DNA from 4 places in the Arthrobacter sp. A5 genome. Region 1 is predicted to be linked to each of the others. Evidence: predicted binding sites of a transcription regulator. Region 1 holds the regulator's gene; each other region holds the start of a gene.

What was found. Region 1 encodes LexA, which represses DNA repair genes until DNA is damaged. Its sites were predicted from a motif close to TCGAACANNTGTTCGA; they were not measured.
Region 2: the regulator LexA is predicted to act here: its motif matches at 3,862-3,877, upstream of ACLLJI_RS00840 (DUF222 domain-containing protein).
Region 3: the regulator LexA is predicted to act here: its motif matches at 2,823-2,838, upstream of ACLLJI_RS14775 (DUF222 domain-containing protein).
Region 4: the regulator LexA is predicted to act here: its motif matches at 1,115-1,130, upstream of ACLLJI_RS19235 (DUF222 domain-containing protein).

Annotation. Positions count from the first base shown of each region.
Region 1 covers NZ_CP180316.1:1,190,105-1,197,519, forward strand. The annotation lists gene ACLLJI_RS05425 (ATP-dependent DNA helicase) at 1-1,330, shown strand, start outside; gene lexA (transcriptional repressor LexA) at 1,350-2,093, opposite strand; gene ACLLJI_RS05435 (LysM peptidoglycan-binding domain-containing protein) at 2,477-2,878, shown strand; gene ACLLJI_RS05440 (histidinol-phosphate transaminase) at 3,035-4,132, shown strand; gene hisB (imidazoleglycerol-phosphate dehydratase HisB) at 4,319-4,945, shown strand; gene hisH (imidazole glycerol phosphate synthase subunit HisH) at 5,023-5,658, shown strand; gene ACLLJI_RS05455 (hypothetical protein) at 5,659-5,820, shown strand; gene priA (bifunctional 1-(5-phosphoribosyl)-5-((5-phosphoribosylamino)methylideneamino)imidazole-4-carboxamide isomerase/phosphoribosylanthranilate isomerase PriA) at 5,895-6,638, shown strand; gene ACLLJI_RS05465 (SseB family protein) at 6,644-7,415, shown strand, end outside.
Region 2 covers NZ_CP180316.1:177,454-184,868, reverse strand. The annotation lists partial or broken gene ACLLJI_RS00855 (MMPL family transporter) at 1-1,965, opposite strand, end outside; gene ACLLJI_RS00850 (MarR family winged helix-turn-helix transcriptional regulator) at 2,083-2,550, shown strand; gene ACLLJI_RS00845 (substrate-binding domain-containing protein) at 2,669-3,496, opposite strand; gene ACLLJI_RS00840 (DUF222 domain-containing protein) at 4,104-5,513, shown strand; gene ACLLJI_RS00835 (DUF5997 family protein) at 5,706-6,068, shown strand; gene ACLLJI_RS00830 (hypothetical protein) at 6,246-6,953, opposite strand; gene ACLLJI_RS00825 (DUF475 domain-containing protein) at 7,274-7,415, shown strand, end outside.
Region 3 covers NZ_CP180316.1:3,138,201-3,145,615, forward strand. The annotation lists gene ACLLJI_RS14765 (SDR family oxidoreductase) at 1-997, shown strand, start outside; gene ACLLJI_RS14770 (ABC-F family ATP-binding cassette domain-containing protein) at 986-2,623, opposite strand; gene ACLLJI_RS14775 (DUF222 domain-containing protein) at 2,882-4,972, shown strand; partial or broken gene ACLLJI_RS14780 (aldo/keto reductase) at 5,181-5,946, shown strand; gene ACLLJI_RS14785 (aldo/keto reductase) at 6,015-6,992, shown strand; tRNA gene ACLLJI_RS14790 (tRNA-Met) at 7,105-7,181, opposite strand; gene ACLLJI_RS14795 (response regulator transcription factor) at 7,375-7,415, shown strand, end outside.
Region 4 covers NZ_CP180316.1:4,051,217-4,058,631, forward strand. The annotation lists gene trmB (tRNA (guanosine(46)-N7)-methyltransferase TrmB) at 1-322, shown strand, start outside; gene ACLLJI_RS19230 (UPF0758 domain-containing protein) at 461-793, shown strand; gene ACLLJI_RS19235 (DUF222 domain-containing protein) at 1,357-2,766, shown strand; gene ACLLJI_RS19240 (DUF1622 domain-containing protein) at 2,931-3,305, opposite strand; gene ACLLJI_RS19245 (SNF2-related protein) at 3,474-6,869, shown strand; gene ACLLJI_RS19250 (heat shock protein transcriptional repressor HspR) at 6,926-7,363, opposite strand; gene ACLLJI_RS19255 (DnaJ C-terminal domain-containing protein) at 7,413-7,415, opposite strand, start outside.

The DNA of each region.
Region 1 (7,415 bases):
GGCGATCAGCGCGTTTGAGGGCCTCGCGGTCCTGCCCGAGTATGACGTCGTCGTGGTGGATGAGGCGCATGAACTTCAGGACCGGGTTACCGGTGCTGTCAGCGGTCAGCTCTCTGTGCAGATGATTCACGTTGCCGCCTCCAGCGCGCGGAAGAATACGGGCATCTCGATGGAGACACTCAATTCCGCGGCCGGGTATCTGGAGGCGGCCCTTGGCGGACTCCCGTCCGGGCTGCTGCCCTCGGGCCTGAACGAGCAGCAGCTCACCGCCATTGATCAGGTGCGCGATGCCTGCCGGACGGCGTTGTCGGATTCCAAGGGGGACGCCGGCAATGCCGACGGCGGACGCCAGATGGCGCGCTCACGCCTGACGTTGATTCTGGAACTGGCCGAGAGGCTGCTGGTGGCGCGCGAGGCCGGCGAGGTGGTCTGGTTGTCCCGACCGGGCGGATTCACCCCGCAGCAAGGCTACTCCGTGCCGGATGAGTCGGCTCCGGCTCTGATCAACATCGCACCGCTGAGCGTGGCCGGCCGGCTCCGGGAGGGGCTCTTCGCGGATCATACGGTTGTGCTGACCTCGGCTACCCTCGCGGTCGGCGCGGCATTTGAACCGGCGGCCGGCGGGTTGGGACTGCTGGGTCCCGGGGCGCCCAGCTGGACCGGGGCGGACGTAGGCTCGCCGTTCGACTACGCCAAGCAGGGGATGCTGTATGTGGCCGCCCATTTGGCGAAGCCGGAGCGCGGCACCTCGGCGGAGCAGCTTGATGAACTCGAAGCACTGATCCGGGCTTCGGGCGGCGGGGCGCTGTGCCTCTTTTCCTCCCGCCGGGCCGCAGAGGACGCCGCGGAAGCGCTCCGGTCCCGGCTGGAGGTGGTTGTGCTCTGTCAGGGGGAGTCATCGATGGCCGCCCTTGTCAAGCAGTTCGAGGCTGAACCGGACACCTGTTTGTTCGGCACCATGTCCCTGTGGCAGGGCGTTGATGTGCAGGGTGCGTCCTGCCGGCTCGTGGTGATAGACCGGATCCCCTTTCCGCGCCCGGATGACCCGCTGATGACCGCACGCTCGCGCGCCGTTGCCAAGGCCGGCGGGAACGGTTTCATGTCGATATCGGCGACTCACGCGGCGGTCCGGCTTGCGCAGGGCGCGGGCCGGCTGATCCGCTCGTCCTCGGACAAGGGCGTGGTGGCAGTACTGGACTCACGGCTGGCCACGGCCCGTTACGGTGGCTTTCTGCGTGCGGCCCTCCCACCATTCTGGCCCACGACGGACCGTGCGCTGGTGATGAGCGCCCTGCAGCGGCTGGCCGAAGCAGGCAAACCCGAGGCCTGACCGGCGGCAGACCGCCCGCCTAGATGGCGCGCAGCACCGAAACAATTTTGCCCATGATGGTGGCATTGTCGCCCACTATCGGTTCATAACGGGTGTTCTGCGGCAGCAACCAGGTGTGCCCATCCCGCTGACGGAACGTCTTGACGGTTGCTTCGTCATCGAGGAGGGCCGCCACGATGTCGCCGTTGATGGCGTCCTGCTGCCGGCGCACTACGACCCAGTCGCCGTCACAGATCGCGGCGTCGATCATGGAGTCGCCGGTCACCTTGAGCATAAAGAGCTCTCCATGACCTACGAGCTGGCGTGGGAGTGGCATGACGTCCTCGACTACCTGATCAGCCAGGATGGGTCCGCCGGCGGCGATCCGTCCGACTAGAGGCACCATGGCGGTGTCTGAGGCGCTGCTCAGCTCTGCCATGTTCAGACCACTGGCGCTGCGCAGCTTTGCCGGGGATGGCACGCCCTCGATTTCCACGACCCCGTCGTCCAGGGTGAGCGGGATGAGCACTTCCATGGCGCGGGGGCGCTTCGCGTCCCGACGCAGATAGCCCAGTTTTTCCAACTGGGAGAGCTGATGAGTGACGCTGGACAGGCTTGCGAGCCCGACGACGTCGCCGATCTCACGCATGGACGGCGGGTAGCCCTTGTCACTGATGGAGCGCTGGATACACTCAAGGATCTTTTTTTGCCGCACCGTCAGGCCCTTAAAGCCGGCCCGGCTGGCACGGTTCCCGCTATGGAGGATGAATTCCGGACCTGCCATGACGTGCCGTCCCTTCTTGAAACTGCAACCGGCCCGGCGCCGACAAGCGCCCGGCGGATCCGCTCCGCCCGTCATCCGTATGCTACGGCTTGGTCGGAGCTGACCACCCCCCAACGCCCCCAGCCAAAATGTCGGTGGGTTCTGGTGGACTCGTCGTGTGGCCGGATCCTGCTTCTAATCTAGGGCAGTTTCCGGTTGATTTCAAACATATGTTCTACCGGGTCTTGGCATGCATCGTTAGTGAGTGCTACAACTGGAGAACACAGTTTCGAATACATGTTCTAGCTGGACCAGTGGTAGTTGAACCCTGCGCCGCCTACAGGCGCTACAAGTGCACTGCCGGGTCAGGACAACTGGACCTCGTAGCGTGAAAGGTGAAGAAAATGAACGCCACATCGACCTTTAATCTCGAAGCCCGGCCCGCCTCCGTGAGCCGGCGGCCGGCTTCCAAGGGCTGGCAGCCCGCATCCAAGATCCAGCTCCGACTGACTCGCCGCGGGCGTCTGGTCCTGATGGGTATTCCACTGATGCTGTCCGCTATCGCTGTGCTGTTGCTGGCCGGGTTCATTACGTCGCCGGCCCAAGCCTCCACCGGTGCAAATTCGCCGGGGGTCCACGCTTCCAAGGTCACCGTCATGGCGGGCCAGACTCTTTGGAGCATCGCCTCGGCAAGCGATCCGTCACGGGATCCGCGGGACGTTGTGGCGGACATCCTGGAGCTGAACAGTCTCACCACTTCAGTCGTCCAGCCGGGGCAGCAGGTCTACGTTCCGCTGCTGAACTGATGGCGAAGGCTGCCTTGAAGCACAGCAGTGAGGCCCACCAGCGTCGCCAACCATTGGGGCCGGTGAGCCTCTAAGAGCTGACTGATGAGGTGGTTATGTCAGCTTTAATTCCCGGCCCGGTTCGACCGTGGCGGCCGGGGAGCTTAAACTGGAACCGTGAATCAGACTGAGCGTCTCGACCGGCTGCCCCTGCGGAACGATCTGCGCGGGCTGCACCCGTATGGTGCACCTCAGCTGGACGTCCCCATCCTGCTCAACGTCAATGAAAATACCCACGGCGTCCCCGATGATGCGCGCGAGGCCATCCTCAAGGCGGTCGACAACGTGCTGGTCGGCCTCAACCGCTACCCGGACCGGGAATTCACCGAACTGCGACGGGCTTTGGCTGCATATTTGGGGCACGGCCTAGCGGCTGAGAACGTCTGGGCAGCCAACGGGTCCAACGAGGTGCTGCAACAGATCCTGCAGGCGTTCGGCGGACCGGGACGCAGAGCCCTGGGCTTCCCTCCCACCTACTCAATGTATCCGTTGCTCGCCAACGGCACCGGAACTGAGTACGTCACCGGGCGCCGCACGGAGGATTTCGGCCTGAGCGCCGCGTCAGCCGCCGAACAGGTACGCGAACTGGCACCCAACATTGTCTTCCTCTGTTCACCAAATAATCCGACTGGCACGGCGCTCAAGGCCGAAGTTGTTGAAGAGGTCTACGAGGCGGGCAAGGCATCGCAAGCCATTATCATCGTCGATGAGGCATACGCGGAATTCGCCCATGACGGAACACCCAGCGCCATGGCTTTACTGCCGGGGCGTGAGCGCCTCGTGGTCTCCCGCACCATGAGTAAGGCCTTCGCCCTGGCCGGCGCCCGGTTGGGCTATCTCGCCGCCGCCCCTGAGATCGCCGACGCATTGCGGCTGGTCCGGCTGCCTTACCACCTCTCCGCCATTACACAAGCCACGGCCGTGGCGGCGCTGCGGAACTCCGATTCCCTGCTGGCCAACGTTGAGGACATCAAGATCCAGCGCGACCGGATCGTGGCCGGACTATCCGCGTTCGGGCTCAAGCCGGCGCCGTCGGATTCCAATTTTGTTTTCTTTGGCGGCATGGAGGATCCGCATGCCATCTGGCAGGGACTGCTGGAGGCGGGCGTCTTGATCAGAGACGTCGGCATTCCCGGTCATCTGCGCGTCACCGCCGGCACGGAAACGGAAACATCGGCTTTCCTCGATCGGCTGGCCGTGGTGTTGGGCCGTTGAGTGGCCCGCGAACGACGGGTTCGATGGCTGTTGGCCGACCGGCATTCGGGGATCCGTCCGTATTCTCCTAGAATTAGGGGACGCGACCAATGCTTTGGCACCGGTGCTGCATAATCCGGACGCGTTCCGGCGCCGCACTGCAGAGGCCAGCACCATCCACAATCCAGGAACGAAGGACCGCCCGCAATGAGCGAGAACACATCCACTTCCGGCGCCCCACGCACGGCGCGGCTGGAACGGAGCACCAGCGAGTCGTCCGTACTGGTAGAGGTTGACCTGGACGGGACAGGGGTGTCCAGCATCGCTACCTCCGTCCCCTTTTACGATCACATGCTGACAGCGCTGTCGAAACATTCGCTGATCGACCTGACCGTCAAGGCCAGCGGAGATACCCACATTGACGTGCACCATACCGTGGAAGACGTGGCCATCACCCTGGGTGAAGTCCTGCGCCAGGCCCTGGGCAACAAGGCCGGCATCCGGCGGTTTGGCGAAGCCACCGTTCCACTGGACGAGGCACTTGCCAACGCCGTCGTCGATGTTTCCGGCCGCCCCTACCTGGTTCACAGCGGCGAGCCGGCCGGACAGGAATATCACCTTATTGGCGGCCACTTCACCGGTTCGCTGACGCGCCATGTCTTTGAAGCCATGACATTCCACGCACGGATATGCCTGCACATGACGGTCCTCGCCGGGCGGGATCCGCACCACATTGTGGAGGCACAGTTCAAAGCCTTCGCCCGCGCCCTGCGCAGTGCCATCGAACCCGATCCGCGCGTCGTCGGCATTCCTTCCACCAAGGGCAGCCTGTGACGGCGGAGCAGCTTTCGCCGGACAGCGCCGCTGACGCCCCGTCGGCGGACGGCGGCGGTTCCGCGGCGGGTCCGACGGTGACGGTGCTGGACTATGGCTCGGGGAACGTACGTTCCGCCGTCCGGGCCCTTGAGCGCGCCGGCGCCGTGGTGACGCTCAGCGCCAAGGCCGACGACGTGCTCGGCGCCGACGGCCTGGTCGTCCCGGGTGTCGGGGCCTTCGCTACGGTGATGAAGGAGCTCAAGGGCGTCGACGGTCTGCGGATGATCGGCCGGAGAGTCGCCGGCGGCCGTCCGGTGCTGGCCATTTGCGTTGGACTGCAGATCCTCTTCGATGGCGGTGTCGAGCACGGCAACAGCGAACCGGGGATGGCCGAGTGGCCCGGCACGGTGGAACTGCTCCCGGCTCCGGTGGTGCCGCACATGGGCTGGAACACCGTTGACGTGCCGGAGGGGTCGAAGCTTTTCGAGGGCGTCGAGCATGACCGTTTTTATTTTGTGCATTCCTACGGTGTGCAGACATGGGACTTTGATGTGGCCCACGCGCGCATCAAACCTCCCCTGGTCACCTGGTCTGAGCACGGAGCCCGCTTTATTGCCGCGGTGGAGAACGGGCCGCTGTGCGCCACCCAGTTCCATCCGGAAAAATCCGGGGACGCCGGGGCACGGCTGCTGCGTAACTGGGTCCACTCGCTGCGGAAGGCGGCGGCCTGAATGTGGTCGGTTGTCCTGATGGGCCTCGCCGGGCTGCTGGTCGGCGGTGCTATTGCCTATTACCAGCAGAAGAAGCCGCGCTGGATCCCGTTTTCCTTTGCCCTGCTGGCCGTCATGTCGCTGCTGGCCGCTTACCTGCTGACGCTGCCGGCCTCCAAATAATTCCATCCGGCGGTCCGCTGAACGCGCGGGCCGCTGCCCTGCTTATTCCACGCACCTAGACCGATGAGGACCCGATGACCAGCGCTGAGACAACCCTTCTGGAACTGCTTCCCGCCGTAGATGTCGCCGACGGCCAGGCCGTGCGCCTGGTGCAGGGTGAGGCCGGCAGCGAAACGAGTTACGGATCCCCTCTCGATGCCGCGCTGGCTTGGCAGAATGACGGTGCCGAGTGGGTGCATCTGGTGGATCTGGACGCCGCGTTCGGTCGGGGCTCCAATCTTGAACTGCTGCGCGAGGTAGTGCAGGCCCTGAACGTCAAGGTGGAGCTTTCCGGCGGTATCCGCGACGATGCGTCCTTGGAGGGCGCCCTCGAGCTGGGTGCGGCCCGGGTGAATCTGGGCACCGCAGCGCTGGAGGACCCGTTGTGGACGGCCCGGGCCATTGAACGTTTCGGTGACAAGATCGCCGTCGGCCTTGACGTTCGTGGCACCACGCTCGCAGCTCGCGGCTGGACGAAGGAGGGCGGGGACCTTTGGGAGGTGCTGGCCCGCCTGGAGGATGCAGGATGTGCCCGGTATGTCGTCACCGATGTGACTAAGGACGGAACTCTGCGGGGTCCGAACGTAGAGCTGCTCCGCGAGGTTCTTTCGCGCACTGGAAAGCCGGTGGTGGCATCCGGCGGCATTTCCAGTCTGGCGGATCTGCAGGAACTGCGCACGCTGGTTCCGCTGGGGCTCGAGGGGGCAATCGTGGGCAAGGCGCTGTACGCCGGAGCCTTTACGCTTCCCCAGGCCCTGGATATCGCCGGCCGGCGCTAGCCGCAATGTCTGAGCCGGTGCAGCGCTCGCTTCCGGGGCACATTGCCGCGGCGTTGGCGGCAGCCGGCGGTGCCGCCGATTCGGCCGACCAGCCGTGGCAGGGGCGGACGCTGGGTGCGGAGCGGAAGTATCACAATTTTGAGGACGACGACGGCGCCACCGACGCGGGCTACGCGGCGGCACTGGCTGCGCTGAGCGCCAGGACGGGGGATGAAGCCGCGGTCGTCCACAGCCTGGCTTCGGCCCGGGTCTTCGTGCCCATCCTGGCTCAGGTGGCACGGGCGCACGTTGTGTCGAATGGCTTGGCCTCGGACAAGGAGTCCGATATGGCACTGGTGACACTGACGGCGCCGGACGGGCGTCGGGCGCTGCCGGTGTTCACCTCCACCGAGAATTTGACCCGCTGGAACCCTCAGGCGCGGCCCGTCGCCGTGTATGCCCCGCGGGCGGCGCTCTCCGCCGTGGCCGAAGAAGCGCAGCTGATGGTGGTGGATCCGGCGGCGCCGCAGACGTTCGTGCTGCGGCGCCCTGCAGTGTGGGCGCTGGCCCGTCAGCAGCGCTGGCTGCCCAGCTACGCCGACCCGCAGATAGCCAGCGCACTGGCCGGATCCATGGCAGCGCTGGGGCATCCGGCCCTTTTGGGAATCCGGGCGGAACCCGGCGCTGGGATCGTTTCCGCCGACCATGAGGGGAACACCTCTCCCGGTGGTGGCGCGGGGCCGGAATTACGGGTTCAATTGACTCTGGCACCCGGCCTTGATCAGGATGCGCTGAACG
Region 2 (7,415 bases), 1.0 Mb from region 1:
CCCCAGCCCGCGCAGAATGCCCGGGCGCGTGCCCAACTCCAGGGACTCCTCGCGTACCCGTGTCATCAGGAAGATGTTGTAGTCCACGCCCAGCGCCACGAGGAAAACAAACCCGAACAGCGGCACGGCCGCGTCGGCCCCCGGGAAGTGGAAAAGGTGCTTGAAGGCCAGCGCCGAGACGCCCAGCGCTGCCGCGTAGGAGAGCACGACGCTGCCGATCAGCAGCAGCGGCGCCACGATCGAGCGAAGCAGCAGCATCAGAATCACGAGAATGACGGCGAGCACCAACGGGATGATTTTAGTCAGGTCGCTTTGCGCCGTGACATTGGTATCCAGCGCGATCGCTGTCACGCCACCCACCAGCACGCCCGCATCCAGCGGTGGCAGGGTTCCCCGCAGATCGCGCACCACCTGCTCCGCGGCGGCGGAATCCGCCGGCGTCGTGAGCGTCGCGTTGATCAGGACTTTCCCGTCTTTGAGGACTGGTGGCCGGGCGGGGCCCTCTGCCACCGGGCTGCCTGCACCGGAGTAGACGGTGGCTCGGGAGATGCCCTCCTGACCGGCGACGGCGGCAAGCACAGAATCCGTCTTTTCCTGGTCCTCGATGATCAGCACCGGACTGCCGCTGCCGGCGTCGAAATGCTGGCCGAGAGCCTTCTGTCCGTCGACGGCGTCGCTCTTCGCCAGTATTACATCCGACTGCGAGACGCCGCTCGCGTTGAGCTGGAGCGCCCCGGCACTGGCCGCCAGCAATGTGATCAAAGCGGTAATCCACGCCGCCCGAGGATGTCCTCCGATCATCCTGCCCATCCGCTGCCACAGTCCGGTTATCCCTTCCAACCCGGCGCGGGCTTCGCTCTGCTCGTGTCTGCCATGCTCGCGTCCGGAATGCTGGTACGCGGAGTTCTGACCGCCGTCCACCTTGGGCCGGAACGGCCAGAACGCCAACCGGCCAAAGACCACCAGCAGCGCCGGCAGCAGAGTGAGGGAGGAGAGCAGCGCAAAAACTATACCGATGGCGGCAATGGGGCCCAGGCTCCGGTTGGAGTTCAGATCCGACACCAGCAGACACAAGAGGGCGATGATCACGGTGATTCCGGAGGCCAGGATCGGCTCCTAAGCCGCACGCAGGGCGCGTCCCAGAGCTGCCCACCTGGAGGTCACCTGATGGAGCGCTTCCCGGAACCGGGACACCAGCAGGAGCGAGTAATCCGTTGATGCACCGATGACCAGAATGCTCAGAATCCCCTGGCTTTGCCCGCTGAGCTTGATCCAACCCCAGCTGGCAAAGGCGTAGACCAGCAAAATGGCCGCTGTCAGCGCAAAGACCGATGTCAGGAGCACCAGAATGGGTAGAATTAGGGAGCGGTAGACCGCCAGCAGAATGAGGAAGACAGCGATCAGCGCCACGAGCAGCAGCACGCCGTCGATCCCGCTGAATGCGTTGACCAGATCCGCTGTCAGCCCGGCCGGCCCCGTCACGTAGACCGTTGCGCCAGCTGGCAGGTTCTCCGCCAGCACATGCCGCAGGTCAGCGATCACGGTTTTCACGTTTTCCGTATCGGCAACCGGGACTATGAACGTCACGGCTTTTTTGTCCGCCGACGGGATCGGGCCGGCAATGCTGACGGTGGCCGGCGCCGTCGGCTGCTCAACGCCTGCGACGGCGGCCATCTTCGCCGTCAGCGTGGCATAGTCCGCGAGCTTGGGGGCTGGGATTTCCGTTTCCGAGGTCAGCAGCACAATGGCTGGAATGCTGCTGGAATCCAAGAACTGCTGCTGCAAATCCCGAGCCTTGGTGGACTCCGCGCTGGCCGGCAAAAAGCTTGCCTGATCGTTGCTGGAGACCGCAGAGAGCTTGCCGAACGTCGGGCCGCCAAAAGCGGCTGCTCCCAGCCAAATGACAAGGAGCACCACCGGCAGCAGTATCCGCAACCAGCGCCTCGGGTTCCAGTCTTTGTCCATTGGACAGCCTCTGCTTCGAGATTTATCTCCATGATGGAGCTTCTTTATCATAAAGATAATACAGATATGCTGGTTAAAATCCAATGCCTGATGCATAGAGTACAGAGGTGGTGAAGCGTGACGGCGCCGAGGCCGAACTATGAACTATTGACACTGCTGCAGCAGTTCACCGTGGAGACAGACCGCTACGTGGACGCCGTCAGCGGAATCCATGGTCTGCACCGGACCGATATGAGCGCCCTGGCGTTCATGGTCCAGTCCGCTCGCACCGGACAGAAGGTCACTCCGGGACGTCTTGGCGAGGCTCTGAACCTCAGCTCACCGGCGACGACGGCGCTGGTGGCCAGGCTGGACCGCGCCGGTCACGTGACCCGCCAGCGCAGTGACGAGGACCGCCGCCAGGTCCGGCTCGCCATGACAGACCACGCACGTCAAGTGGGCAGCACGCTCTTTAGTCCGCTGGCCCGGCATCTGGGCGATGCGCTGGAGAACTACAGTGCGCAGGAGCGGGAACTGGCGCAGCGGTTCCTGCGGGACATGATCGAAGCAACAACTGCCGCCCGGGAGGACATTCCCCCGGCCTGACCGCGGGATTCCGCCGTCGAGCCCGTCCAGACCCCGGAGTCGGTATGCTGATTCCGAAGTCTCCTGCACGAAATGTTGGACGTCGCCTGCACCGCTGTCTCCCACACGTCGTCAAGGTTCAGCGGCGTCCGCGCTTGGAGGCATGACCTTTCGTCTTCCCTCCGGACGTCTTGGCGCCCCTGCCGGCACCCTTGGCACCGCGGACTGCTGAGCCGCCGGCCGCCGTCGTAGTCTTTTTTGAACCTTTTCCCGAGCGGTCTGCGGCACCCTTGCCGCTGACTCCGCCCCGAATCTTCTTCGGCGCGGCATCCTGGGCGGCCTGAACGGATGGCTGGCGCGAGCTTTGCGCCGTCCGCCCCCGCACCACGCCGATGAATTCCTCGATCACAGGATCCATATTCCCCTCCAGCCAGGCGAGGCCGATCTGCGGCTCTACGACTCCCGTCACCGGGCGCGAACGCAGTGACCTGCGGCTGAACTGGCGTGCCACGGACATCGGCAGAATCAGAATTCCCAGCCCGGCCTCCACCAGGTCCAGTGCGGCCTCCAAGGAATCCATCGCCGGCAGCGGTTTCCGGGCTCCGTCCCGAATCTGGTCCGAAATATCCCGCCACTCGGGAAAGAGATCCGGGTCCTGCAGCAGGTATTCCGCTGCCAGCTCAGTCACCGGCACCTCGTCGAAAACGGCGATCTCGTGATCCTTTGGCGCCACTACCACAGGAATCTCGGCGTAAAGCGGAATAACATTCAGCCCCGTGCGGTCCACGGGAAGCCGAACGAAGCCGATTTCCGCTTCGCCGCGGTGCAGCACCGCCACCTGGTCCGCTTCGGACACAGGCGAGGCCAGCAGCGGGCATTGTGGCATGCGGTCCTCCCAGCGGCGGATCCACTTGCCTGGAGTCACTCCCGGCACAAAGGCTACGGTCAGAACTCGAGATTCAGGCACCTGAACACAGTAGCGCACCCGACCCGAGGCCGGGCCAGTAAATGCGCCATGCTGCGTGCACATGCCCGATCAAGGGCCCTCCCGCTGATGACGGTGCGTTGGCTACGGCGCATGGTACCCAATGCATTTGGCTTGGCGCGGTGGGCACGGCGGCGCATTGGCGCGGTGGCGCTGTGTATGCCGCGTTAGCGCGGTGCCTAGCCGCGGTGCATGGGGTGGCGCATAGGGCGGCGCATAGGGCATGGTGCATTTGTCGTTACATGGTTCAGGGTCGACAACGCGGGCGGACGTTGGATTACCAAGACCGCACATCATTATCCCCAACCCAAATGTGTACTATTATTCTCCTCCGTCAGCGCGTATTATGGTATACATGTTCGATACATTGAGTTCCGGTTCCGCAGGGTCCGCACACAACGCGGCCGGCACACCCCCGGCTTCGACCCTCGGCACTGCCCACTCGGGCGCCCGAGCTGCCGCCGGAGCGGGTGCTCGCTCGGGCGCCGCTTCCGCGGGCGCCGGTCCTGTTGCTGCCGGTCCTGTTGCTGCCGGTCCTGTTTCTGCCGGTCCTGTTTCTGCCGGTCCTGTTGTTGCTGGTCGGGTTGGGATGATTGCGGGGTGGATCACTGTTTTGGCGGGGATGGATCCCGAGGACGGGGATGACGGGGAGCGGATCGGGTTGCTGCGGGTGATGGAGGACCTCAAATCCGCTGCCTGCGCGGGGCAGGCCCGTACCGCTGCCGCGTTCGACGCGTCCCAGCGCCGGGCGCAGGCCGGGGCGGGTATCCCGGCCGCGGAGCTGGGCAAGGGCATCGGGGGGCAGATCGCGTTGGCGCGGCGGGAATCCCCGCAGCAGGGAAACCGGCTGCTGGGCCTGGCCCGGATCCTCGTGACCGAGATGCCGCACACCCTCACGGCCCTGAGCAGCGGGCTGCTCAATGAGTGGCGGGCGGTACTGCTGGCCCGGGAGACCGCGTGCCTGAGCGCCGATGACCGGCGCACCGTTGATGCCGGGCTCGCCGCCGACACCGGGGCGCTGGCGGGGATGGGGAACAACAAGCTCGTCAACGAGGCCAAACGGGCCGCGTACGCCCTTGACCCGCAGTCCGTCACCGCGCGGAACGCGAAGGCCGAAAACGACCGGCACGTCAGCTGCCGGCCCGCGCCGGACACCATGACGTACCTGACCGGGCTGCTCCCCGTCGCTCAGGGCGTGGCCGTGTACGCGGCACTGGCGAGGGAAGCGGATTCCCTGCGCGCGTCCGGAGACGGACGCGGACGCGGGCAGATCATGGCCGACACCCTCGTCCACCGCGTCACCGGTACCCCCGGCGGGATCACCGGCGTTGAGATCCAACTCGTCATGACAGACCGGACCCTCTTCCAGGGCGACAGCGAACCGGCCTACCTCCCCGGCTACGGCATCGTCCCCGCGCAATGGGCCCGGAACCTCACCCGCCGCACCCACACCAACAGACCCACCAACAGACCCACCAAACCCGGTGGATCCGCCGGCAGCTCCGGCGGGGAGATGCCGGACGCGGCGATGCCGGATGAACCGGGGATCCGGGTGTCGCTGCGCAGACTGTTCACCGCCCCGGGGACCGGGCAGCTCGTCGGCATGGACGCGAGGTCCAGGTTCTTCCCGCCGGGACTGCAGCGCCTCATCCGGACCAGGGACCAGACCTGCCGGACCCCCTACTGCGACGCGCCGATCCGGCACGCGGACCACATCATGCCACACAACCGCAAAGGCGCCACCAGCGAAATCAACGGGGAGGGAACATGCGAACGCTGCAACCTCGCCAAGGAAGCGCCCGGCTGGTCCTCCATCCCACGACCCGGACCCCGCCATACCGTCCAAATCACCACCCCCACCGGACACACCTACCAATCCACCGCACCCGCCCTACCCGGCACCACACGAACGGGAGCCGGCCGGCCGGGAACGAGAACCACCGCCAAGAGAAAGAAATACTTCCGCCAAGTCGTACCCGGCCGATTCTCGTCGCCCTAATCCCGGGTCCCACCGCCGGAACACACCTCAGGCGCGGATTTCAACCAACCCGAGACGGCTGTGCGAGCCGATGGAGCACCCCACGAACATCGCCCTTGGTCTGCTCCCCCGAGGCGCACCAGGCCGAGTGCTACCGCTGCTGAATACCCCCCGTACTCTTAAGGCATGAGTTCTGAACCTTCCGCCCAGTCCATGAAGCCCGAAACAGCTGCCAAGAAACTGGGCATCTATCTGCCGGCCGCGCCTGCCGAGTTCCGGGACAACGCTATCTCCCGTGGAGATTTCAAGGCGTTGCAGGAGAATCCGCCGGTATGGCTTGAGGAACTGCGACGTACCGGGCCGCACCCGCGACCCGTCGTGGCGCAAAAGCTCAATATCTCTGTCGGCGGGCTCAACCGATCGGAGATCACCGAGCCGCTGACGACGGCGGAGATCACCGCGCTGCTGCAGGCCCCGCCGAAGTGGCTGGTCACCGAGCGCACGGTGCACGCGAAGGCACGCGCGGAAGCCAAACTGGCGAAGGACCGAGAGGCCAAGCGTCGGCCCAAGAGCTGACCGCTGAAATCAGGTTCTGATCAAAGCTTGGGATCGACGATTTCAGCCGCCAACGTCTAAACCGTCGTCGTAATTCCGGTGTATCGTTTTACCTCTTTGCAAATCGTATGCACCCGATGCCCTCGTTGACTGCATACATTTGAACTTGGTGAAGATGACTCTCATTTAGTTTTTGGCTTACGCGTTTGACCTCGATGAAGGCGACAAGTTGCTTGTCGATTCGGACACCGTAACCGGCGAGTAGTCCTGCTTAACCATGTATTCCGTCGTTAGGTCCCGGAATTTGTCGTAGCCAAGTCTCTCGCAGAGCATGTCCGTGATCAGGAGGCGCGTGTCGCCTTCATTCGCATCTCTGGCCACCAGATCTTGAAGAGGCTTCGCAAAGCGGCGGACGGCCAATCGCACCTGCGCCCGAGCATCCGATTCCCATTTTGGCTCCTTAGCGCCAGCTGGTGACTTAATCTTGGCCACAAGCGTCACCGACGCTTCTTTCGCGGCGGCCGCACCGATCGACGGATCCGCATGGGTCGCAACGACTTCCGCCGGAGTGACTTCCACGACTGGCTTCAACTGTAGGGAGGCGACATCGGGCAGCTTAATACTTTGAGTTGGCGATATCAATGGAGCGGCCAACTCATCCGGAAGCTCAAGGTGCGGCCGCAATACCCAAAAGCTGCCTGCTTCAGTAGCCATTGCATTGTAGGAAGCCAGGGCTCCAGCATCAGCCGGTCGGCTCCGGCGATGTCGGCGCTTTCGCAATTGACATAGCCTGAAGATCGGCGAGCTTCGGGACTGCATGTCCCGGCTGGCTGCCACTTCCGCCCAAGCCGCCAGCGCTTCGAGCCTGGCTTGCGCTTTGGAATCCAGATTGTTCTGGTAATCCACGTAAAATTCCCCACACCGTTTCCATCCCAGTTCACAAAGGTCGGATCGAACCTTGAGCCGCGCACCAATTTTCAATTCAGCTCAGCATGCACTGGCCCGCAACGCTTCCTCCCAGATTGCCGAGTTCGGCACCCCGCCACCGAAGAGCTGACCAGACGAATTCCGCCCGCGGAATAACTGGCTCCCGAACAGTACTTGTGAGCTCCGGCATTGCTACTGTTGTAGGTGGATTCTGGGGGAGTTTAGCCCTAGGACAGTAGCATCCCCAGCTGCCTGGCACGCTGGTACAGACTCAACACTCTAAGGAGCCCCGACAAAGCGTGTTCGTCAAGACATTCGGCTGGTCGATGGTGATCACGGTCGCCGCACTGATCCTCGCCTTCATATACGGCGGCCCCAGCGCCGTCGTTTTGTGCGCGATCCTCGGCGTGCTGGAAATTAGTCTCAGCTTCGACAATGCGG
Region 3 (7,415 bases), 1.9 Mb from region 1:
CAGCATTCTCTTCATCGGTGGTACTGGTGTGATCAGCGCGGCCGCGGTGGAACGCGCCGTCGCCCAGGGACATCGGGTCACCGTACTGAACCGCGGCGTCTCGTCTCTGCGCCCGGCTCCGAAGGATGCCGAAGTCCTGCAGGCGGATGTCCGCGACGGTGCCGCGGTGCAGGCAGCCTTGGGAAATCGCAGGTTTGATGCCGTGGCGGACTTCGTCTCGTTCACCCCCGAGCATGCAGCCGCCGGAATCGCCCGATTCCTTGGGCGGACCGGTCAGTACGTTTTCATCAGCTCGGCCTCGGCCTACCAGAAACCGCCGGCCCGGTTGCCCGTCCTGGAATCGACGCCGCTGCGCAACCCGTTCTGGCAGTATTCACGGGACAAGATCGCCTGCGAGAACGTGCTGATGCAGGCCTACCGGGACGAGGGCTTCCCGGTGACGATCGTCCGCCCCTCGCACACTTATGACCGCACGTCCCTGCCCTTGCTGGGCGGGTGGACGGACATTCATCGGCTCCGGAGCGGCCTGCCGGTGCTGGTGCATGGCGACGGCACCTCGCTGTGGACGCTGACGCACAGCAGGGACTTTGCCGTCGCCTTCACCGCCCTGCTGGGCCGCCCGCAGGCAGTCGGCGAAAGCTACACGATTACCTCTGACGAATTCCTGCCCTGGGATCAGATTTACCGCCTGCTGGCCAAGGCAGCAGGCGTTTCGGAGCCCGAGCTGGTGCATGTGTCCTCGGAGACAATTGCCGCGCATGCGCCGTCGCTGGGCCCCGGATTGCTCGGGGACAAGGCGCACTCGGTCATTTTCGATAACGCCAAGATCAAGTCCCTGGTGCCCGAATACCGCGCGGACATTCCGTACTCCGCGGGGGCACGGGAAATCATCGGCTGGCACGACGCGCACCCCGAAGCGCAGACCGTCGACCGGGACTTCATGGCGTTGTCGGGTGGGCTTGTGGCTTGGGCCCGGCGGGCGCCGCTAACGGACTGAAACCCGGCCGCCGCTGACGTCCCAGCGGGTGTCCAGCCGGACTTTCTCCAGCAGCCGCCGGTCGTGCGTGACCAGCAGCAGGGTGCCGTCGTAACCTTCCAACGCCTCCTCCAGCTGCTCGATCGCGGGCAGATCCAAGTGGTTCGTGGGTTCGTCCAGCACCAGCAGATTGACGCCCTTGGCCTGCAGCAGGGCCAGCGCGGCACGCGTGCGCTCTCCCGGTGAGAGACTGCCGACGGCGGCACTGACCTGGTCCGCTTTGAGCCCGAATTTGGCCAGCAGGGTGCGCACCTCCGCGCCGTTCAGCTCCGGGACCTGGCTCTCAAACGCATCGCCGAGACCATCGGCCTCGGCCAGCCCTCCGCGGACCTGGTCAATTTCGCCCACCGCGACATTGGCGCCCAGAGCCGCCATGCCGCCGTCGGGCGCCTCATGTCCGAGCAGCAGCCGCAGCAGCGTCGTCTTGCCCGCGCCGTTGGGCCCGGTGATCCCGATCCGCTCCCCCGCATTGATCTGCAGCGACACCGGTCCCAGCGTAAAGTTGCCGTGCCGAACGACGGCCTGATTCAGCGTGGCCACCACAGAACTTGAGCGCGGCGCCGCCCCGATGGCGAACTGCAGATGCCACTCCTTGCGCGGTTCGGCCACCTCGTCCAACCGCGCAATGCGCGATTCCATCTGCCGGACCTTCTGCGCCTGCTTTTCCGAGGACTCCGTGCTGGCGCGGCGCCGGATCTTGTCATTGTCCGGGGCCTTCTTCATCGCGTTGCGCACGCCCTGCGAGCTCCATTCGCGCTGAGTGCGGGCGCGGGCGACCAGATCCGACTTTTTGTCGGCGAATTCGTCATAGGCCTCACGTGCCTGCCGGCGCGCGGTCGCCCGCTCCTGCAGATACGCGTCATAGCCGCCGTCGTAAACGGTCACCTGGTTCTGCGCCAGATCCAACTCAACCACGGAGGTAACGCAACGGGCCAGGAACTCGCGGTCGTGCGAAACCAGGACCACGCCCCCGCGCAGCCCCTGAACGAAGGATTCCAGCCGCTGCAGTCCTGCCAGATCCAAGTCATTGGTGGGCTCGTCCAGCAGGACAATGTCAAAGCGGCTGAGAAGCAGCGCCGCCAGGGCCACCCGGGCCGCCTGGCCGCCGGAAAGGGCGGTCATTTGCGCGTCCGGACCCGTTCCCAGCTCCAGCTCCGCCAGCACGGCGGGGATCCGGTCCTCCAGATCCGCCGCACCGCAGGCGAGCCAATGGTCCAGCGCCGCGGCGTAATCATCATTGGCCGAGGTGGTTCCCGAGCTCAGCGCGTCCGCGGCAGCTTCCATCCTTGCGGTTGCCTGGACCGAGCCGGTGCGGCGGGCGATGTAGCCGGTCACCGTTTCGCCGTGACGACCCTCATGTTCCTGCGGGAGCCAGCCGACAAAGGCATCCGACGGCGCCGTGCTGACCGTGCCCGCGAAGGGGCCTTCGACCCCGGCGAGGATGCGCAGCAGCGTTGATTTGCCGGCACCGTTGGCACCCACGACACCCACCACGTCCCCTCGTGCCACAGTCAGATTGAGATCGGCGAACAGTGTCCGGTGGGCGTGGCCGCCGGAAAGGTCCTTGGCCACCAATGTTGCACTCATTGGTCAAGTTTATTCAACCGGCGGAGGCTGCCCGCACATGGTGGACGGTCAGGCAGAGGAGAGCCCGCGCACGGACAGTCTGGGACGCGGGCTGACTGACCACAACTCCCGCCGGTGTGCTCAGTCGGACACCGTCTGACCACGACCGCAACTCCACACTGATACGGTCAGGCGCCGACGGGGAGACGACGATACAGGCTAAGATATATGTTCGATTTAACTATGGCCATGGTAGCATAACTAGAATATACTAGTAGCATGAACGGCGAACCCGGTTTCGAAGCACTCCTCGAGGAATACCTCGGGAGACCCGAACACGCCCGTCCCGGCCATGCCCAAGGCACTCTGACTGCGGTGTCCGCGGTCCCATTTCTCCCGGAATTGATATGGGGACCGAGCCGTCCGGTCACCGACGAGGACCTCCGGCACTCCCTGATGAACAGACCCGCCCTGGACATCACCGCTGCGGATAATCGAGTTGCCGACGGCCGGATGATCGATGACCCGCCGGCCGATCCACGGGCCGCCGATGTGCAACCGCCAGCGGAGAATAACCTGCCGGATACTGACCTGCAGCCCGCGGACCTGCAGCCACCGGCGGACAGTGACCTGCCGGACCCCGGCCTGCCGGATACTGACCTGCAGCCCGCGGATGTGCATCGACCGGTGCAGCCCGCGGATGTGCAGCCACCGGTGCTGCCAGAGAGTGATCTGGCGTCCCCGGATGTGCGGCTCGCTGGCCTGCAGGACGAATCCGCCCGCCGGGCACTGCTGGCCGCCCTGGTCCGTGAAGAGGACCCGGACCCGCTGGACCCGCTCCGCGCAGCCGCTGCCCTGCTGTTCACCGACCCGACAGGCGGGGACGCCGGCCAGAACCTGGACTACGCGGCCGCGGCCGGGAAAATGATGTCCTGGGCCCAGGCCATCCAGGCCCGGGCCGTGGCCGCGTTCGCCGCAGAACGCCCCCCGCTGCCGGCCGAAACACCCCGCAACCCCCGTATCCCCGGGCGCCGGGAGTGGCTGGCGGACAAATCCAAATGGGCCGCCGCGGAGATCGGCGCCGCCCTGCACACCAGCCATTACAGCGCCCAGCGCCTCCTGAACAACAGCGAAGACCTCACCATATTCCTCCCGGTCACCCTCGCACTGCAGGAACAAGGCATCCTGGACCGGGCCCGCGTCCAGGCCGTCCTCTACGGACTCGGCACCACCCCCGCCACGCTCTGGGGCCCGGTCGAAGCCGCCATCACCGCCCTCGCCCCGTCCCTGACCCCGCGGGCGCTGGAAAGATACGCCAGGGAAACAGCGGAGAAACTCGACCCCGAACCCCTCGCCGCCCGGCACGAACGCGCCCGCACCCACCGAGACGTCTGGTTCCTCGCCCAACCCGACGGAATGGCCGAAATCGGTGCCCTCCTCCCCGCCGTGGACGCCCGGCGCTTCTACGAAACCATCGACGCCTGGGCCCACCACGCCCAACACGAAGGCGAACCCTCCACCGGCACCACCCCCGGCGGGAAACCCTCCCGTGCAATCGCTGAATACCGCGCCGACGTCCTCATGGACCTCTTCGACCTCGCCCTGGACCCCGACCCCCAAAACACCACCAACAACACCACCGGCAACGGCAGCACCGGCAACGGCAGCACCGGCAACGGCGACGGCAGCACCGGCAACGGCAGCACCGGCAACGGCGACGGCAGCAACGGCGACGGCGACGGCAGCAACGGCGACGGCGACGGCAGCAGCACCAGTACCAGTACCGGCAGCGGCGCGGGCAGTACCGGTGTCGGTGCCAGCGGGGGCCGGGGTAGGAAAACCCGCCGCTACCCGCCGGCGCAGGTCGCCGTCACCGTCCCCGTCCTGACGCTGATGGGACTGGACGAACGGCCCGGCAACCTCGACGGGTACGGCCCCATCCCCGCCGACCAGGCCCGCGAACTCGCCGGCCTGGCGACCTCCTGGCTCAGGTTCCTCACCGACCCCGAAACCGGCACCATCCTCTCCATCGGACGCAACGCCTACACACCCGCGGCGGACCTGCGCCGCTGGATCATCAATCGGGACAAGACCTGCCGGGGCATCGGCTGCGATAAACCCGCCAGAAGTTGTGAAATCGACCACACCATCCCCTACCACCGGCAGACCTACGCCCCTGATGGCACACCCCTGCCACTGGGCGAAACCAGCGACACCAATCTCGGCGCATTCTGCGCATTCGACCACCACCTCAAAGACGACCCCGGCACCGGCTGGACCGTCTCCCAACCAACCCCTGGCGTCTTCATCCACACCTCACCCACCGGACGCGTCTACCCCAACAACCCCGAACTCCCACCACCCTTCTGACGAGCCCAATTCTCAGCCGGCAACGGCGCCTTCGCGACCAGGAGCATAGGATTGACGCCCTCAGTCACGCGGACAGCCAGCAATACATCTCTGTCCCTGGAAGCGCAACAAGTGGAACAGTGAGGGAAGCGGGATGCTGGTGATCACCTCGTCCCGATATTGGATCCGCCCTATACGGGCCTGAGTCGCGGCGGATAGCATCGGACACATGGACTTTAGATATCTTGGCAACAGCGGTTTCAAAGTATCCGAAATTACCTACGGCAACTGGCTTACGCACGGATCGCAGGTGGAGAATGATACCGCCACAGCCGGCGTCCGGACCGCCCTGGACGCAGGCGTCAGCACCTTTGACACGGCCGACGTCTATGCCAACACGGTAGCCGAAACAGTGCCCGGGGCTGCTCTGAAAGGCGAGCGGCGCCAGTCTCTGGAAATCTTCACCAAAGTATTCGGTCCGACCGGGCCCAAGGGGCACAACGACGTCGGGCTCTCCCGGAAGCACATCCTCGAGTCAATCGACGGCTCGCTCCGGCGGCTGCAGGCTTTTTGCCGACGTCGTCCGACAGGGCAAGGCGCTGTACATCGGCGTCAGCGAGTTGACCGCGCAACAGATCCGGGATGGCCACGCGCTGGCAAAGGAACTCGGCTAGGGCAACGGACGAAAAGGGCGCAGCGGACACCATCAAACGCTGGATGTCTCCGGAGGTTCTCAACGCGGTGCAAAAGCTCCGACCCATCGCCGACCATGCTGGTCTGAGCATGGCGCAGTTGGCCATCGCTTGGGTACTGCAGAACCAGAATGTCGCATCCGCAGTCATCGGTGCATCCCGGCCGGAGCAGGTGAGCTCCAATGTCAAGGCAGCGGGAGTCCGTCTCGATGCCGGCCTCCTGGCCAAAATTGACGACACCGTCGGGGCGCTGGCCAGCGGGATCCGGCCCTGACCACTTCCCCGGGCACGCGGGAGGCGTGAAAGCGGACAGGGTCGAGAGAACCAGCGACGGAAAAAGTGGAGTTAACGGCCAGCACAGGAGATAACTTATGAAATACGTCAAACTTGGAAACACTGGAACGGACGTGTCGGCGCTTGCGCTGGGATGTATGAGCTACGGAGACCCGCAGCGAGGGAACCACGGATGGAGCCTGCCCGAGGATCAATCGCGTCCTTTCATCCGGCAGGCCCTTGAGCTCGGCTTCAATTTCTTTGACACCGCCAATGTCTACTCGAACGGCTCCAGCGAGGAAATCCTAGGCCGTGCCCTCACCGATTACGGACGCAGAGAAGAACTGGTAATTGCCACCAAAGTCCACGGTCGCATGGCCCCCGGGGCCAACGGGGCCGGACTGTCCCGCAAACAGATTCTGTGGCAGATCGATGAAAGTCTGCGCCGGCTCGGGACGGACTATGTCGATCTCTACCAGATCCACCGATGGGACCCCGAGACGCCGCTGGAGGAGACGCTGGAAGCACTGAACGACGTCGTCCGGTCCGGCAAGGTCCGCTATCTGGGCGCGTCATCCATGTATGCCTGGCAGTTCGCCAAGGCGCTGCACACGCAGACAGCAAACGGTTGGGCACGGTTCATCACGATGCAGGACCACTACAACCTGATCAACCGGGAGGAGGAGCGGGAAATGTATCCGCTGTGCCAGGACCAGAAAATCGGTGTCCTTCCGTGGAGTCCGTTGGCCCGCGGGCGGCTTACGCGGGATTGGGACGCGGCGACAACCCGTGCGGGCCTCGATGAGTTCGGCAAGTCCCTGTACCGGCAGGCCGAAGACGCGGACCGGAAGGTTTCCTCAGCCGTGGCGGCGGTGGCCGGCGCCCGCGGCGTGCCCCGGGCGCAGGTGGCATTGGCCTGGGTCTCGTCGAATCCCGCCGTGACCGCGCCGATTGTCGGCGCGACGAAGCTCAGCCATTTGGACGACGCCGTGGCCTCCCTGGAGATCAGTCTCAGCGCCGAAGAGTTATCGACCCTGGAGGAACACTACGTGCCACATGGGGTAGCCGGCTTTTGAGCACGATGTAACCGGCGGGAGACACGATGTAACCGGCGAATAAAGAGAGAGGCATAATCGACTGGAAAGCAAGAGGTCCTGACCGGCGTTTCCGCTGGTCAGGGCCTCTTTGTGGTTGCGGGGACAGGATTTGAACCTGTGACCTCTGGGTTATGAGCCCAGCGAGCTACCGAACTGCTCCACCCCGCGTCGCTTGCTCAACTATACCCGCTATTCCGCGGAAGATTGACCACTTCGCCTCGTCGGCCATCGCCATTCGGCGGATCCCGGGTCGAGCGGCAGATGCGATCTCCCACCGACTCCTCAGTATTCTCACAGGCCTCGGGCGGACATGGGCATCAATTACCTCCATCAGGCCAGTTGGGAGTGGAAGGATGTCGGTATGCGTGTTCTGCTGGTCGACGATGAGAAACTGCTGGCCGA
Region 4 (7,415 bases), 1.5 Mb from region 1:
CTTCGCCCCGCTGGTCTCCCGGGTCCTGCAGCCGGGCGGTCTCTGGCGGTTGGCGACGGACTGGTCCGATTACGCCCGGCAAATGCGCGAGGTTCTCTCGACCTCCGAGGACTTCGCCAACGTCCACGACGGGGAACGAATTGGAGCAGATAGCCCGCTTACTCAGTCCAGGACGACGGCGGTCGACTGCGACCGATCCGATGAGCCGGACACCGAGGGCGGGTGGGCGCCGCGCTTCGCCGGTCGGATCCTGACCGGATTCGAGAATAAGGCGCAGCTGGCAGGGCGGACTGTTTTCGATCTGACTTTCCGGCGCCTGTAGCTGGCTTCACAGGTGGCTGGCCTTCCCTGCACATCGTTGCGGAGGCCCGCGGTTGCGCACATTGTCCGGGGCCGGCTTAGCCCGGTGCCATCGGCGGCCTAGCCTCGGAGCATGAGAGCACACAGAGCGATTGCGCAAATGGCTACAGCGGAGCGACCCCGCGAAAGGCTCCGGCGTGTGGGTGTGCGCAGGCTTCGCGACGCGGAGCTGCTGGCCGTGATCATCGGGTCCGGACTGCCGGGCTGCAGCAGCCTGGAACTGGCCGCCCGGATCCTGAAAAAGACGTCGGGAGCCGCGGCCCTCACCGAGGTCACCGTGGAGCAGCTCCTGGAGGTGGATGGCGTAGGGCCAGCGCTTGCCATGCGGATAGTAGCAGGCTGTGAACTCACCCGGAGGGCACTTTCCCGAGGCCGACAAGACTGGCCGCGGCCCAATCCCCTGCCCGCTGCAATGGACCCCTACGGTAGCTGAGCGGCCACCGGCATTTCTTTCTGTGGGTGGTCGTCGCGGAGGTCACCAGCGGCCGCGTGGAGGCCTTCCGGCGTAACTCCTTCGGCAACTGAGCGAAGTCCGGCACTTCATGCTGTGAGCTGTAGACCACCACCGCGGGCGAGCGGAGACTTGGGCGCCACCCTCTTTTGCCGTCATAGGTGGTTCATCAGTTTCGCCGGCGACCCCGGGCGGGAAACCGGGAAACCGGGAAATCGGCAACAGGGAAATAAGTTAGCCCCGCTCAAGAGGTTATCCCCAACCCAAATGTGTACTATTATTCTCCTCCGTCAGCGCGTATTATGGTATACATGTTCGATACATTGAGTTCCGGTTCCGCAGGGTCCGCACACAACGCGGCCGGCACACCCCCGGCTTCGACCCTCGGCACTGCCCACTCGGGCGCCCGAGCTGCCGCCGGAGCGGGTGCTCGCTCGGGCGCCGCTTCCGCGGGCGCCGGTCCTGTTGCTGCCGGTCCTGTTGCTGCCGGTCCTGTTTCTGCCGGTCCTGTTTCTGCCGGTCCTGTTGTTGCTGGTCGGGTTGGGATGATTGCGGGGTGGATCACTGTTTTGGCGGGGATGGATCCCGAGGACGGGGATGACGGGGAGCGGATCGGGTTGCTGCGGGTGATGGAGGACCTCAAATCCGCTGCCTGCGCGGGGCAGGCCCGTACCGCTGCCGCGTTCGACGCGTCCCAGCGCCGGGCGCAGGCCGGGGCGGGTATCCCGGCCGCGGAGCTGGGCAAGGGCATCGGGGGGCAGATCGCGTTGGCGCGGCGGGAATCCCCGCAGCAGGGAAACCGGCTGCTGGGCCTGGCCCGGATCCTCGTGACCGAGATGCCGCACACCCTCACGGCCCTGAGCAGCGGGCTGCTCAATGAGTGGCGGGCGGTACTGCTGGCCCGGGAGACCGCGTGCCTGAGCGCCGATGACCGGCGCACCGTTGATGCCGGGCTCGCCGCCGACACCGGGGCGCTGGCGGGGATGGGGAACAACAAGCTCGTCAACGAGGCCAAACGGGCCGCGTACGCCCTTGACCCGCAGTCCGTCACCGCGCGGAACGCGAAGGCCGAAAACGACCGGCACGTCAGCTGCCGGCCCGCGCCGGACACCATGACGTACCTGACCGGGCTGCTCCCCGTCGCTCAGGGCGTGGCCGTGTACGCGGCACTGGCGAGGGAAGCGGATTCCCTGCGCGCGTCCGGAGACGGACGCGGACGCGGGCAGATCATGGCCGACACCCTCGTCCACCGCGTCACCGGTACCCCCGGCGGGATCACCGGCGTTGAGATCCAACTCGTCATGACAGACCGGACCCTCTTCCAGGGCGACAGCGAACCGGCCTACCTCCCCGGCTACGGCATCGTCCCCGCGCAATGGGCCCGGAACCTCACCCGCCGCACCCACACCAACAGACCCACCAACAGACCCACCAAACCCGGTGGATCCGCCGGCAGCTCCGGCGGGGAGATGCCGGACGCGGCGATGCCGGATGAACCGGGGATCCGGGTGTCGCTGCGCAGACTGTTCACCGCCCCGGGGACCGGGCAGCTCGTCGGCATGGACGCGAGGTCCAGGTTCTTCCCGCCGGGACTGCAGCGCCTCATCCGGACCAGGGACCAGACCTGCCGGACCCCCTACTGCGACGCGCCGATCCGGCACGCGGACCACATCATGCCACACAACCGCAAAGGCGCCACCAGCGAAATCAACGGGGAGGGAACATGCGAACGCTGCAACCTCGCCAAGGAAGCGCCCGGCTGGTCCTCCATCCCACGACCCGGACCCCGCCATACCGTCCAAATCACCACCCCCACCGGACACACCTACCAATCCACCGCACCCGCCCTACCCGGCACCACACGAACGGGAGCCGGCCGGCCGGGAACGAGAACCACCGCCAAGAGAAAGAAATACTTCCGCCAAGTCGTACCCGGCCGATTCTCGTCGCCCTAATCCCGGGTCCCACCGCCGGAACACACCTCAGGCGCGGGACCGACAAACTTGCATAGCCCGACCTGAGCCGTCAAATCTGTTCCGTCAATCTGGTAGGTTAATGGAATTTTCTAATGGGACTTTCGAATGCTGTATGGCTCCGTGCGTGAGGGGCCCTTACCGCGTTACACGGCTACCGCTGGGTCGGGCTGCTTCTGCCAGGGCCACCGTCCGGTAATTTCCAACTCCAGGGAAAAACTGAGGAACGTACGAATAATCACGATGACGGCCAGCACCCCCACGCTGGTAAACGTCGGGGTCACTGCGACGGTCCGGATAATGTCTGCGGCCACCAGCAGCTCAAGACCCAGCAGAATGGACCTCCCGAGGAGTTGACGGTACGCCGTGTACAGGGATAGCTTGCCGGCCACTGCCACCCGCTTTGGCCGGTAGCCGCGCAGGGCCAACGGAAAAGATACCAATGCCCCAACGATCATGACGGCCACTCCGGCAGCGTCCAGATACTGTCCGGCGGCTTCGATAATGCGTTGAAAATCCATGACGTCCTCTCAATCCAAGTCAACTCCACGCGGGTCGGGCCACTTTGTCTGGCTCAGCGGCCGAACAACGCAGGCCGCGGCTGCGATGCGGGTCCTGCCGCCGCCTAAGATTGAACAGTAGAGGTCTGGTCTTCAGATCCCCTAAATAATCTGCAGGAAGTCTATTCAGTGACGTTTCCCCCCGCCGGCTCTTCGGAACTGGTTACCCGGGCCGCCGGAATCAATGAACAATCCGCCGCTGCCGGATTTGATTATTTCAGGTCAGACCGCGTCGCCGGGATCGAATTCGAACCAGGCACGGGGTTGCTGCGAGGCGAGGTAGCCGGAACCACCGTATATAACGCCACAGCCAAACTCGTCCACGGAGTTGATGGGGCATGGTCCTGCACCGGGGGTATCTGCAGCTGCCCCGTCCGGCAGAACTGCAAGCACGTCGCGGCGCTTCTCTTCGCCGGCGAAGACGATCCATTCATCGGAGCGCTGCTCGGCGCCCGCGCTACCGCGCCCCCTAGCGGCACCACTGCAACGGGGGAATCGTCCGGCTGGGAGGAGGCGCTGCAGAATCTGCTTCCGACGAGGGCGATCACCCCGCAGGATGACCGGCCACCGCTCGCCCTGCAGTTTGAAATTGAACAGCCCGTCCCACAGTTCTCACCGGCCGGCCGCCGAGGCATCAGCGGATACCGGGACAAGAGTCCCAGCAAGCCACAGCTCAATGTCCGTCCCGTTGCAATGGGTGCCAAGGGCAAATGGCTCCGCACCGGCATCGGCTGGAGCACTCTGAATTATCTGAACTTCGGTCGCAAGTTCAACGAAAGCCATTTGGATTGGCTGATCGAATTCCTCGGCTCGCACTCCCCCGTGCTCCACCATCAGGGCGCGGTGCCACCGTGGCTGTCGCTTAACACCTTTGCCGGCAGGAACCTGTGGATACTCTTGTCCGAGGCCAAGGGCATAGGGCTGAACTTGGTTCATAGCCGCGGCTCGATGGAGCCCATCCGCGTCCTTGACCATACCGCCGTCGTCCAACTGAATCTGAGCCGTCCTGAGGACGGCGGCCTCGATCTCGGCGCTCTCGTCGTCGTCGGTGGCAGCCCCGTCGCTCCGGCCATCGTGGGTTCCATCGGCAGGCCGGCCCACGGGCTGTTCTATGCCGACGACGACGGGCTCCTGCCCGATACCTCTGTCCAGAACGCGCCGGACGCCATAGTTCCTGGCATCATCACTCTCGCCCCGCTGGAATCCCCGTCCTCCGAACAGCTGTTGGATTTCGTGACCGGTGCAGCCAAGGTTCGAATCCCGGCCCAGGATGAGGAACGGTTCCTGACGCAATTTTATCCGCAGCTCAAGCGCGCAGCGGATGTGGTCTCCGCCGACCATTCAGTGGATTTGCCGGCGTTGTCGGCGCCCACTCTTTCATTGCTGGCCAACTTTGGGCAGGATCACTCACTTCGGCTGCATTGGGAGTGGCACTATGCGGCAGGGACCCGCGTGAGCGCACGGCCGTTGTGGGGGCGCCCGGAGGATTCGGGGTCCCGGGATGAGGTGGCGGAGGCCCGCATTCTGGTAGCGGTCGGGGAACCATGGTCGGTTGTGCCGCCGATGGGCGAATCAGCCAATAGCCTATGGGGCGAACCCCGGCTGAGTGCGGCCGTCACGCTCCAGGGCCTGCACACGCTGGCCTTCACCGAGAAGGTGCTGCCGGCGCTGGCGCTCCTGCCCGGTGTCGAGGTCGAGACGGTCGGGGAAATAGCCGACTATAGGGAAGCCGTGGAGGCGCCCGTGGTCAGTATCTCCACCACCGCAACCAACGACCGTGACTGGTTCGATCTGGGCATTGTGATCACGCTTGAAGGCGAGCCGGTGTCCTTCTCCGATGTCTTTTCCGCCTTGGCGGCAGGCCATACGCGGATGCTGCTGCCCGGCGGTGCCCATTTTTCGCTGGATCTCCCCGAACTTCTTAAACTGCGCGAACTCATCGATGAGGCTCGCGGCCTGCAGGACAGCACCGCCGGTGAGCTGACTATCAGCCGCTTCCAGGCCGGGCTGTGGGACGAGCTAACGCAGCTGGGGCTCGTGGATCAGCAGGCGGCGGCGTGGCGCAGCTCTGTTGAGGGACTACTGCGCGGGGCTGACACGGAACCGCTGCCGGCACCGGAAGCCCTTAACGCCATATTGCGTCCGTACCAGCTTGAGGGGTACAACTGGCTCAGTTTTCTCTTCAACAGCGGTCTGGGCGGCGTCCTGGCCGATGACATGGGACTGGGGAAAACCGTTCAGACGCTCGCCCTTATCTGTGCAGCCAAAGAGGAGAAGCCGGACTCGGCACCGTTCCTGGTCGTGGCACCGACCAGCGTGGTGGGTAACTGGCAGGCCGAGGCCTTGCGCTTTGCCCCCGGGCTGAGGACCTCGGCGATAGGGGAAACGTTCGCCAAGAGCCGGCTCAACGCCGGAGATTTCTTTGCCGCCGCCGACATCGTCGTGACCTCCTATGCGCTGTTCCGGATCGACTTCGAATCCTACGCTTCCCATCCCTGGGCGGGGCTGATCCTGGACGAGGCGCAGTTCGTGAAAAACCATCAGTCCAAGGCCTATCAGTGCGCCCGCAAGCTGGCTGCCCCTTTCAAACTGGCCATCACCGGCACGCCGCTGGAAAACAATTTGATGGAACTCTGGACGCTGACCTCGATAGTGGCGCCGGGCCTGTTCCCGAGCCCCAAACGTTTCGCCGAGTTTTATCAAAGACCGATCGAAAAATCCGGGAGCCCGGATCTACTGGCCAAGCTGCGGACCCGCGTGCGGCCTTTGATGCTGCGGCGCACCAAAGAACAGGTCATCAAGGACCTTCCTCCCAAACAGGAGCAGGTGCTCGAGGTAACGCTCAATCCGCGGCACCAGAAGGTCTACCAGACCCATCTGCAGCGCGAACGGCAGAAGATCCTGGGTCTGCTGGAAAACGTTAATAAGCACCGCTTCACCATTTTCCAGTCGCTGACCCTGCTGCGGCAGCTCAGTCTGGACCCGTCGCTGGTGGACGAGGCGCTGGAAGGCGTGCGGTCCAGCAAACTCGATGTCCTCTTTGAACAGCTCGAAGACGTGCTGGAAGAGGGCCACCGGGCACTGATTTTCAGCCAGTTCACCGGGTTCCTCAGCAAGGTCAGGCAGCGGCTCACCACGCAGGGGACCAAGTTCTGTTATCTGGACGGCAGCACGCGGAACCGGGGCGCGGTCGTCGACGAGTTCAAACGGGGCACGGCGCCGCTGTTCCTGATCAGCCTGAAGGCCGGCGGGTTCGGGCTGAACCTGACCGAGGCCGACTACGTTTTTATCCTGGATCCATGGTGGAACCCCGCGTCGGAGGCCCAGGCTGTGGACCGGACGCACCGGATCGGTCAGGAGAAGAACGTCATGGTGTACCGGCTCGTCGCCAAGGACACGATCGAAGAAAAGGTCATGGCGCTCAAGGCCAAGAAGTCGCAGCTGTTTGCCGACGTTATGAGCGGGGATCCGCTCTCCGGCGGGGCGCTGACCGCAGCCGATCTGGCCGGGCTGTTCAGCGACTAGCCCAAACTTACGACCAGCCCGGGCCGTGACGGTAGTGACGGTAGTAAGGCAACCGGCTAGAGCTGTGGACGCCAGACGACGACGGCCTGGGATCGCGGGCGCGGACGCTGGCCGTGGGTCAGCGTCACCACATCCCCCGCCAAGCCGGCGGCAAATACCCGGGCCGCGTCGCGTCCACGGCGGCGGCGCGCATCGGAGCCGGCGGAGGCCAGCTCTCCGGTCAGTTCTTCGACCCGGGACCGGAGGGCAGCGACCTGGTTTTCCAGTTCGAGGATGCGCTTGATGCCTTCGAGTGAAACTCCCGCCTGGGAAAGCCGCTGTACCTCGCGCAGCGTGTCCACGTCGTGCTGGGAATACCGGCGGGAGCGACCAGGAGCGCGGCTGGGCGAAACGAGCCCCAATCGGTCATATTGTCGCAGCGTCTGGGGGTGCATGTCCGCCAACTCCGCCGCCACCGAGATGACGAAAATCGGGATGCCTGGATCTATGCCCAATGCCCTCTCCTTTCACTTCGACACTCCCGCCTGCCGTTCCCAGGTCCCGCTA